2 regions of the Delftia sp. Lp-1 genome follow, and region 2 is predicted to be linked to the other one. Evidence: riboswitches for the same ligand, from Rfam matches in the RefSeq annotation. Region 2 holds a riboswitch; the other holds the start of a gene.
What was found. A riboswitch is a leader RNA that binds a small molecule or an ion and turns the genes downstream of it on or off. The one in region 2 is predicted to bind cobalamin.
Positions count from the first base shown of each region.

Region 1: it holds a riboswitch for cobalamin, as region 2 does, so the genes downstream of both, LGR64_RS01220 (TonB-dependent receptor) here and LGR64_RS11010 (TonB-dependent receptor) in region 2, are expected to answer to the same signal.

Region 1 covers NZ_JAJALJ010000001.1:273,804-278,210, forward strand. Annotated here, with positions in the region: gene LGR64_RS01210 (YbaK/prolyl-tRNA synthetase associated domain-containing protein) at 1-486, shown strand, start outside; gene LGR64_RS01215 (CHAD domain-containing protein) at 544-1,425, shown strand; cobalamin riboswitch at 1,464-1,744, shown strand; gene LGR64_RS01220 (TonB-dependent receptor) at 1,873-4,113, shown strand; gene LGR64_RS01225 (ABC transporter substrate-binding protein) at 4,124-4,407, shown strand, end outside.
Region 2 covers NZ_JAJALJ010000001.1:2,458,062-2,462,468, reverse strand. Annotated here, with positions in the region: gene LGR64_RS11010 (TonB-dependent receptor) at 1-1,893, opposite strand, end outside; cobalamin riboswitch at 2,015-2,333, opposite strand; gene LGR64_RS11005 (2OG-Fe(II) oxygenase) at 2,346-3,035, opposite strand; gene alkB (DNA oxidative demethylase AlkB) at 3,054-3,704, opposite strand; gene LGR64_RS10995 (2OG-Fe(II) oxygenase) at 3,717-4,407, opposite strand, start outside.

The DNA of each region.
Region 1 (4,407 bases), 2.2 Mb from region 2:
GACACCCTTGTAGACCTGCTGCAATCCCAGGGCGCGCGTTTTCGCGTGCTGGAACATCCGGCCGAAGGCCGCTCCGATTTAGTCGCCGAAATCCGGGGCACCGCCCCCGGCCAGGGCGCCAAGGCCATGCTCTGCAAGAGCCGCGATGCGGCCGGTGCGGGCGATCCCCAGCTGTTCCTGGCCGTGCTGCCCGGCAACCGCAAGCTGGACTTCAAGCGCCTGGCCCAGGCCGTGGGCGTGCGCAAGGCCACGCTGGCCTCGCCCGAGGAGGCCCAGGCCGCCACGGGCTGCGTGATGGGATCGGTGCCCCCGTTCTCCTTCAACCCGCAGGTGCGCCTGGTGGTGGACCCGGCCCTGGTCGAGCGCTTTGGCGAGATCGCCTTCAACGCGGGCCGGCTGGACCGCTCCATCGTGCTGGACTCGGCCGACTATGTGCGCATTGCCCGGCCCGCGCTGCACAGCCTGAGCGGGGATGGCGCCGATTGACCCGGGGGCCGGGCGGTGCCCACAATCGCAGCAACGCCCGCACACCCTCTCCTGACCATGTCCACCTCTGCGAAGCAGCACCCTGACCGGCCCGATGCGGCCGGCTTTGTGCGTGCGGCGCTGGCTGCTGCCCTGGCCCAGGTGCAGTCGCATCTGGCGGTTTTGGAGGGCGGTGGCAGCGATGCCGAGACCATCCACCAGCTGCGCGTGGCCCTGCGGCGCCTGCGCACCGTGCTGCGCGAATGCGCGGGGCTGGCGCCCGGCATGCGCGCCGAATGGGATGACCCCCTGGCCCAGGCCTTTGCGCAGCTGGGCACGCTGCGCGATGCCGATACGCTGGCCGATGTGGTGCGCCCGCTGCTGCAGGCAGCCCATGCGCCCCTGTGCGACTGGCAGGCGCCGCAGGCCGTGCAGGCGGATGCAGCCGCTGCCGTGCGCGAGCCGCCATTCCTGCACGCGCTGGCCGAGATCCAGGCGCTGGCGCAGGCGCCGCAGGGAGAGCCATCGGCCCGTTTTGCCCACCTGTCCGCCGCAGGCACGCGCAAGTACCTGGCACGGCGGCTGGCGCGCCTGCACCGCCAGGTGCTGCGGGATGGCCGGCACTTCGACCGCCTGCCCCTGCCGCAGCAGCACCGTGTGCGCAAGCGGCTCAAGCGCCTGCGCTACCTGGCGGACTTTGCGCGGGAATTCGCGCCCGGAATGTGGCCCGGCAAAAAGGGCCGGCGCTTTGCCGAGGCGCTGGTGCCCGCCCAGGACGCGCTGGGCCTGCACAACGACATGGCCGTGGCGGCCGAGCATTTCCATGCCGAGGCCGCGCGCGACCCGCGCGCCTGGTTCGCCGCCGGCTACCTGCAGGCCCGCCTGGCCACGAGCGCGCGCAGCAGCCGCCGCGCGCTGCGGGCGCTGGCCCGGGTGCCGGGCTTCTGGGCTGGGCGATAATCCGCCGCTGGCGCACCGCCGCAGCCTCTGGGCCGTGGCGGTGCGCTGTTGCTGAAGGTGCCCCATGCCGTTCACCGGCCAGGGGTTCAACGGGAAGCAGGTGCGCGATGCCATCGAGGTGGCCGCTCGCAATGCCTGCGCTGCCCCCGCAACGGTCAGCGGAATACAACTCCCCACGCGGACGCGCCCCAAACCACGTGCCGCAAGCCACTGTGTCCTTCTCGGGCATGGGAAGGCGGGGATGCCTGCCGCAGCGCGCCCACCCTGCGCGCCGCAGCGTTCCGCAAGCCCGGATACCGGCCTTCTGCATTGCTTTCGGACGCCGCGGGAGTGCGCCTGTCCGGTCCGGCCCCAGCCTGCGCTGCCGTGGCCGGCTCCGGCGTGCGCGCTGTGCGGCGTGGTTCAGACGATAGGCCCCGCGGGTGAGTGGGGCAGTTGGGTCAACGCATGCGCTTCGCTTCTTCGGCCGCCGATTCCTCCGGCCTTCTCTCTGTTCTCCCTCTTGTCTCCAGCCTGCGGCCCGCAGCGGCTGCCGTCCTGCTGGCCAGCTGCGCTGCAGCGGCCGGCGCCGCGCAGGAGCCGGCTTCGGGCCGATCCACGGACTCCGCCGACGATGCGCTGGACGCCGTCTTCGTGACCGCCACCGCGCGGCCCGAGGCGCGCAGCCGCATCGCGGGCACCACGCAGACCATCGACCGCGAGGCCATAGAGCGCTCCAGCGCGCGCTCGGTCACCGACCTGCTGGCCGAGAACGCCGTGGGCTTTCTCAGCGAATGGACGGCGGCCCAGACCTCGATGAACCTGCGCGGCGCCTCCACCGACGGCCAGGGGCGCGACTTCCGCAGCCAGGTGCTGGTGCTGGTCAACGGCCGGCGCGCGGGCACGGCCAACCTGTCCAAGCTCAGCCCTTCGGATGTGGAGCGCATCGAGATCGTGCGCGGCCCGTCCTCGGTGATCTATGGCAGCCAGGCCATGGGCGGGGTGGTCAACATCATCATGAAAACCGGGGCGACGGCGCCCGGCACGCGTGCCCAGGTCCAGGCCGGTTCATGGGACCTGTGGCGCACCGATGCGCAGACGGCCGGCGCCAATGACCGCTTCGACTGGTACTTCGGCGTGAGCGCAGGCGGGCGCGGCGACTACGAGTCGGGCGACGGCGGCACGCGCCTGGAGAACACGGGCTGGAAGCGGCGCGGCGCCAGCGGCGCCCTGGGCTGGCAGCTGCACGAGCTGCACCGCGTGGAGCTGCAACTGCGCACGGACGGCATCTACAACGCGGGCTTTCGCGGATCGGGCGCCAACATCTACAGCCGCGACAACCGCAGCAATCGCTCGCTGGACCTGACCTACGAAGGCGCGCTGCCCGGCCAGCGCCTGAGCTGGACGACCCACCTCTACAGCCTGGTCGATACCGATGAGTTCAACTGGGCATCGCCCGTGATCCGCTCGGGCAACAGCGCGGTGCCCGGCACGGCGCGCGACTACAACCACCGCCAGCTGGACGCCACGGGCCTGCGCTTTCAGCCGCGCCTGCGTGTCAGCCAGACCAATGACCTGCTGATGGGCTTTGACTGGGAGCGCAGCAAGCTGCGCTCCGACCGCCTGCGCGTGGCCATGCCGGGCGGCCCGGCGGGCCAAGTCGCGCCCTATGACAACAACCAGACCGAGCAGGTGCACGCGCTGTACTTCGAGGACGCGCAGACCCTGTTCGACGATCGCCTCACGCTGCGTGCCGGCCTGCGCAAGACCTGGGGCACGACGCGTTTCGACGATACGCCCAACCTGGCCCTGGCCCAGGCCAGCACGCGCGACTACGACAACCACACCTGGTCGGCCGGCGCCACCTGGAAGGCCACGGACCGGCTCACGCTGCGCGCTGCGGCCTCCACGGGGTTCCGCGCGCCCACGGCCACGGAGCTGGCCTCGGACTTCACGGCCGTCGGCGGTGGCCGCACCTTCGGCAACCCCAACCTCAAGCCCGAGACCAGCCGCCAGATCGAGGTCGGCGCTGCGCTGCAGCAGCCCGGCTGGCGCGTGGATGCGGCCCTGTTCCAGAACACCATCAGCGACCGCATCATCACCGTCTCGCGCGGGGCCACGACCAACACCTCGGACTACGCCAACAACGCGGCCGACATCGTGGCGCGCGGCCTGGAAATGCAGGCCGACATGGACCTGGCGCGGGCGCTGAACCTGACGGGCCACCAGCTCAAGGCCTGGGCTGGCGGCTACTACCACTTCAGCATGCGGGACAAGGGATCGCCAGCGTCGGCCAATACCGACAAGGTGCAGCGCATGTACCGCTACGAGGCCTCGGCCGGCGTGCGCTACGGCCAGGGCAGCGGGCGCCTGCAGGGCGACTGGAGCCTGCAGCTGTCCACGCTGCTGCGCGGTCCCATGTGGTACGACACGGAAGAGGCGCTGCTCATCCCGCAGGGCGAGCCCAGCAGCACCTTCATCCACCGCAAGGGCGCCTTCACCATCTGGAACCTGCGGGCCGACTACCGCGTGTCGCCGGGCGTCAAGCTGTTCGCAGCCGTCAACAACCTGTTCGACCTGAACCGCCATCCCATCTTCATCGCACTGGACCGCGCGCCCTGCATCGCCAACCCGGCGTACCAGAACGGCGGCTGCGGAACGTCGATGGCGGGCCGCGAACTCATGGTCGGCCTCCAGGCAGAGTTTTGAGGACCACGGCATGAGGCAATCCAGCACCACGCGCCGCCAGTTGCTGCGCCAGGGCGCGGCGGCGGCCCTGGCCTGCGGCCTGCCCGCGGCCTGGGCCGACACCGTCGCTGCAGGCGGTCCGGTGGTGCTGCAGGATGCGCTGGGCCGGCGCGTGGAGATTGCCGCGCCGCCGCAGCGCATCGTCTCCATCTTTGCCTCCAATACCGAGCTGGTGGCCGCGCTGGGCCTGCTGGACCGCGTGGTGGGCGTGGAGGATTTCACGCGCTTTCCACCGGGCGTGGAGCGCATTCCCAA
Region 2 (4,407 bases):
CCAAAGGTTGGCCGTGGTCTTGGCCACGTTCTGCGGACGGTTGCCTGCGCGGTTGCCGCCGGCCTCGATGAGCTTGTCGAACTGGGCGTCCACATAGGACAGGTTGCCCTCCAGGCGCAGGGCGGGCGTGGCCTGGAAGGTGGCGGTGGCTTCCGCCCCGCGCGAGGACTGGCTGCCGCCCTGAATGGAGATGGCCGGGCGGTCCGGGTCGCGCGTGATGATGTTGTCCTTCTTGATGTCGAACACGGCCAGCGTCCATTCGCCGCGCCCGCCAGCCACCTGCTGCTTGATGCCGATCTCGGCCTGGCGGCCCTTGCTCAGCTTGTAAGCCGTGTTGGCCAGGTTCAGCGACACCAGGCTGTTGACGGGATCGTGTCCCGAGCTGATCTGCCCATAGACATGGGTGTTGCGGGCCAGCTCATAGGTCAGGCCCAGGCGCCAGGAGGTGGCGGCCAGCGTCTTGTTGAAATCGGTGCCCCCCACCAGGGAATGGCTGGCAAAGCTGTAGACATCGCGGCGCAGGCCGGCCATGGCCAGCCAGCGGTTGCTGATGCGCCAGGCATCTTCCAGGTACAGGGCATGCTGGGTCACGCCGGTTTCTGTCTTGGCGGCGGTGAGATCGGGGCTGGCCCAGCTGCCATGCACGGGGTCCCAGGCCGAGACCGTGGACGAGCCGCCATAGGGCGAATTGTTGGACAGCCGCAGGTTGATGCGCGCGGCCTCCCAGCCCATGGCGATCTTGTGTGAGCCCCGGTCCACGTTCATGCCCAGGCGGTTGCCGGTCTGCTCCAGGTCGTGCAGGATTTCCAGGTAGTCGGAGCGGCCCACGGTCCAGGTGGCGGGGTTGAGCGCGTAGGCCTCGATGTTGCGCCAGTGGCGGTCGGACTTCACGTGGTACAGCTCGTTGCGCACCGTCAGCCAGTCATTGGCCTTCCATTGCACCTTGGCGCGCAGGCGCTCGTCGGCATAGCGCAGCACGCTGTCTTCGGCGTTGTAGTTGCGGTCGCGCAGGGACTCCACCACCTTGCCGTCCAGGCCCGGCGTGCCCCAGTAGCGGCTGGGCTTTTGCACGCTGCGGTCGGCAATCAGGTCAATCTGCAGGTCGCTCGTGGGCTCCAAGCGCAGCGTGCTCATGAACTTGCCGTTGCGCGACTGGTCCAGATCGCGCTCGCCCGCGCTGCGGGCGGTGTAGCTGTCGATACGGTAGCTGGCATAGGCGCCCAGGGCGCCGGTCACGCCCAGGCCCAGGCGCAGCGTGTCGTCCGTGCCCGCGCCCACCAGCACCTCGGCCGAGTTGGCGCGGCTGGGCTGCTTGCGGAGGGCGTTGACCGTGGCGCCCATGGTGCCGCTGCCGTACATCAGCGAGGCCGGGCCGCGCAACACGTCGATGCGCTCGTAGCCCCAGCTGTCACCCGGATAGGCCGTGGTGCCCGCAGCCACGCCCAGCACCATGCCGTCTTCGGCCACGCCCACGGAATTGACACCCGCAAAGCCACGGCTGCTGAAGGCCAGGCCGCCGTTGCCCGGCGTGCTGCTGGCCGTCAGGCCCACGGTGCGCGTGACGGCGTCCACCAGGGCGTAGTCGCCGCGCTCCTGCATCTGCTCGGCAGAAACACCATCCACGCTGGCCGGCACTTCCTGGTTGGAGACGCCGGTATGGCTGGCAGAGCGCGCAGGCTGGGCCAGTTGCTGGCCGATGCGTTCGGCCTGGCCGGTGACCTGGACCTCGGGCAGGGCTGTTGATGGCGGCGTTGGGGTGGGCGTTTGTGTTTGAGCCTGCGCCGGCAGGCAGATGAAGGCGCAGGCCAGGGCCAGCGGGCTCAGCCGCACGGAAAGGGACTGGGCAGCGCGAGCGCTGGAAACCCTGGAAAAGGAAGAATGCATTTCGAACATCGGTCTTCGACCGTCTGATGCGAAAGCAAGGCACTGCCACCTCTCCAGCCAGCGTGGGAGGAAGGGGCGCAGGACGTTGCCATCCGCACCCCGCAGACAGTCAAGAAAACGCCTGCACAGCAGGCGCGAAACGCAGCAGGCCGGTCTCCGGGCTCACAAGCGGCGCAAGGACATGCCTTCCGCCCAGCGCCCCGTCTTCCCAATCCACCCGCGAAAAGCTGCATGTTGCAGACCACGCCATGGACCAGTGACAGCCTGTCATCGCCCCTCCGCAGGGTTGCGGAGACTGGCGGGACAGGCATGGAGCACCTTGACTTGTTTACCGTTGCGGGGGCAGCCAAGGCCTGTGCCGGCAGCGCAAAAAGCATTTGCTGGCAGTCACCTTGTTCCCGTTTCATCCCCATGGCTGGCATGTGGACACCTGTTGCACGGATGCCTTTGCAGGCGCGGCATTATAGCCAGCGGTCTGTTTGCAGAGCCTTGGGCGCCTGGGGCACGTCGTGCAAAAGCAGCTCCAGACCCAGCCACTCGCCGCGGTGAACGCGGCTGATGGCATGCCGCAGGTGAACGCGGTAAAAGCCTGCCGAACCGCGCACCGGGCGCGGCCCCGTGGCGATGATGGCCGCATCCCCCAGGCCCAGCGGCAGCACCATGGGGCGCGATTGCATGCGCGGGCGATGCTCGGTCATCACGAATTCGCCGCCCTCGAAATCCTGGCCCGGCTGGGACAGCAGCACCACCAACTGCAGCGGAAACACCGCCGCACCTTCGCTGTATGACCGCAGCGGGGCATGACCCGCTTGCGGCACGCGCAGCAGATGTGGCTGTGGCTGAGGCTGCGTTTGGCCGGCTTGCCGGCCCTGACGCATGAAATCCTCGAAGCAGCCTGGCAACCCAGGCTGCATGCCCATGTGTTCGCGCCAGCGGTTGGCCAGGGCCAGCAGATGCCCGTACAGCACCGGGCGCCATGCCTGCACGCAGGGCGGCAGGCCAGACGCGGCTGCCGCCTCGCGGGCCAAGGCGCGGCTTTCATCCGCAGTCAGCAGCTGCGGCAGCAGGGCATGGCCTTCGGCATCGAGCTCAGCGGCAATCCGCGCCCAATCCAGGCGGGCGAAGCGATCCTGGCTGTTGAGCCTATCCATTTCAGACCGTCCAACCATTCAGCCCGCCTTGCGAAAAGTGAGATTGATGCGCCGCCCGCCCAGCAGCGGGTGAGGCTGGTCCTTGAGCGGCAACACGCCGTGGTGGCGCAGCCGATCCACGCCGCCCCAGACCACCACGTCGCCATGCTGCAGCGGCACCCTGGCCGTGCTGTCCGCCCGCGCCAGTCCTCCAAACAGAAACGTGGCCGGCATGCCCAGGGAGACCGAGACAATGGGCGCGCCCAGGTCGCGTTCGTCGCGGTCCTGGTGCAGGGAAAGCCGGGTGCCGGGCAGGTACTGGTTGATGAGGCAGGCATCGGGCACAAAGCCTTCGAACCCCGCCGCAGCGGCCGCCTCGCCCGCCAGCCGGACAAACACGGCCGGCATGGCCGGCCAGGGCTGGCCGCTGAGTGGGTCGATGGCGCTGTAGCGGTAGCCGCGCCTGTCGCTGGTCCAGCCCAGCGCGCCGCAGTTGGTCATGGCCACCGACATGGTGAAGCCACCCGGCGTGACCAGATGGCGCAGCGGCGCCTGCGCCGCAATGCCTTCGACCGCCTCCAGCAACTGCACGGCATGGGGCAGGGCATGGCCGCGCAGCACCACGGATTGCGGACCTATGGATTCGGCCCCGGCGGGCTGTTCATCGGCGAAAAGATCCAGCGTGCTCATACCGGCCATCCATCAAAGCGCGTCATGAAAGATCAGCCCCACGGTATGGCGATGGCCACTGTGGATGCGGCTGACCCCATGGCGCATGGCCACGCGGCGGTAGCCGGTGCGCCGCCCGGGCACGGGCCGGTGGCGCACGGCCAGGACCAGCGCATCGCCCTGGTCCAGTGCCATCACATCGGCCCGCTGCCGGTCGCCATCGGCCTGGGTGATGACGAACTCGCCACCCGTGAAGTCCCGCCCGGGCCGCGACAGCAGCAGCACCACCTGCAGCGGAAACACATGCTCTCCATAGACGTCCTGGTGCAGGCAGTTGTAGTCGCCCGCACCGTATTGAAGGATGAGCGGCGTGGGCCGCAACTGGCCCTGCGCGTGGCAGCGCGCCAGGAAGTCCTGCAGCCGGTCCGGATAGCGCACCTCCAGCCCCATGCGCTGGTTCCAGAGATTGGCCACCGGCGCCAGGCGCAGATACAGCTGCTCGCGCAGGCGTTGCAGCAGCGGTGGCAAGGGGTAGTCGAAATATTGGTACTCGCCGCGCCCGAAACCGTGGCGTGCCATGACGATGCGGGAGCGAAAGCCGTCCTCCCTTGCGTAAAGAGCGGCCAGGTCGCGGCACTGCTGCGCATCCAGCAGGCCGGGCAGGCGCGCGCAGCCTTGCTCATCGAGCTGGTGCTCCATCTGCGTCCAGTGGCAGTGCGGGGCG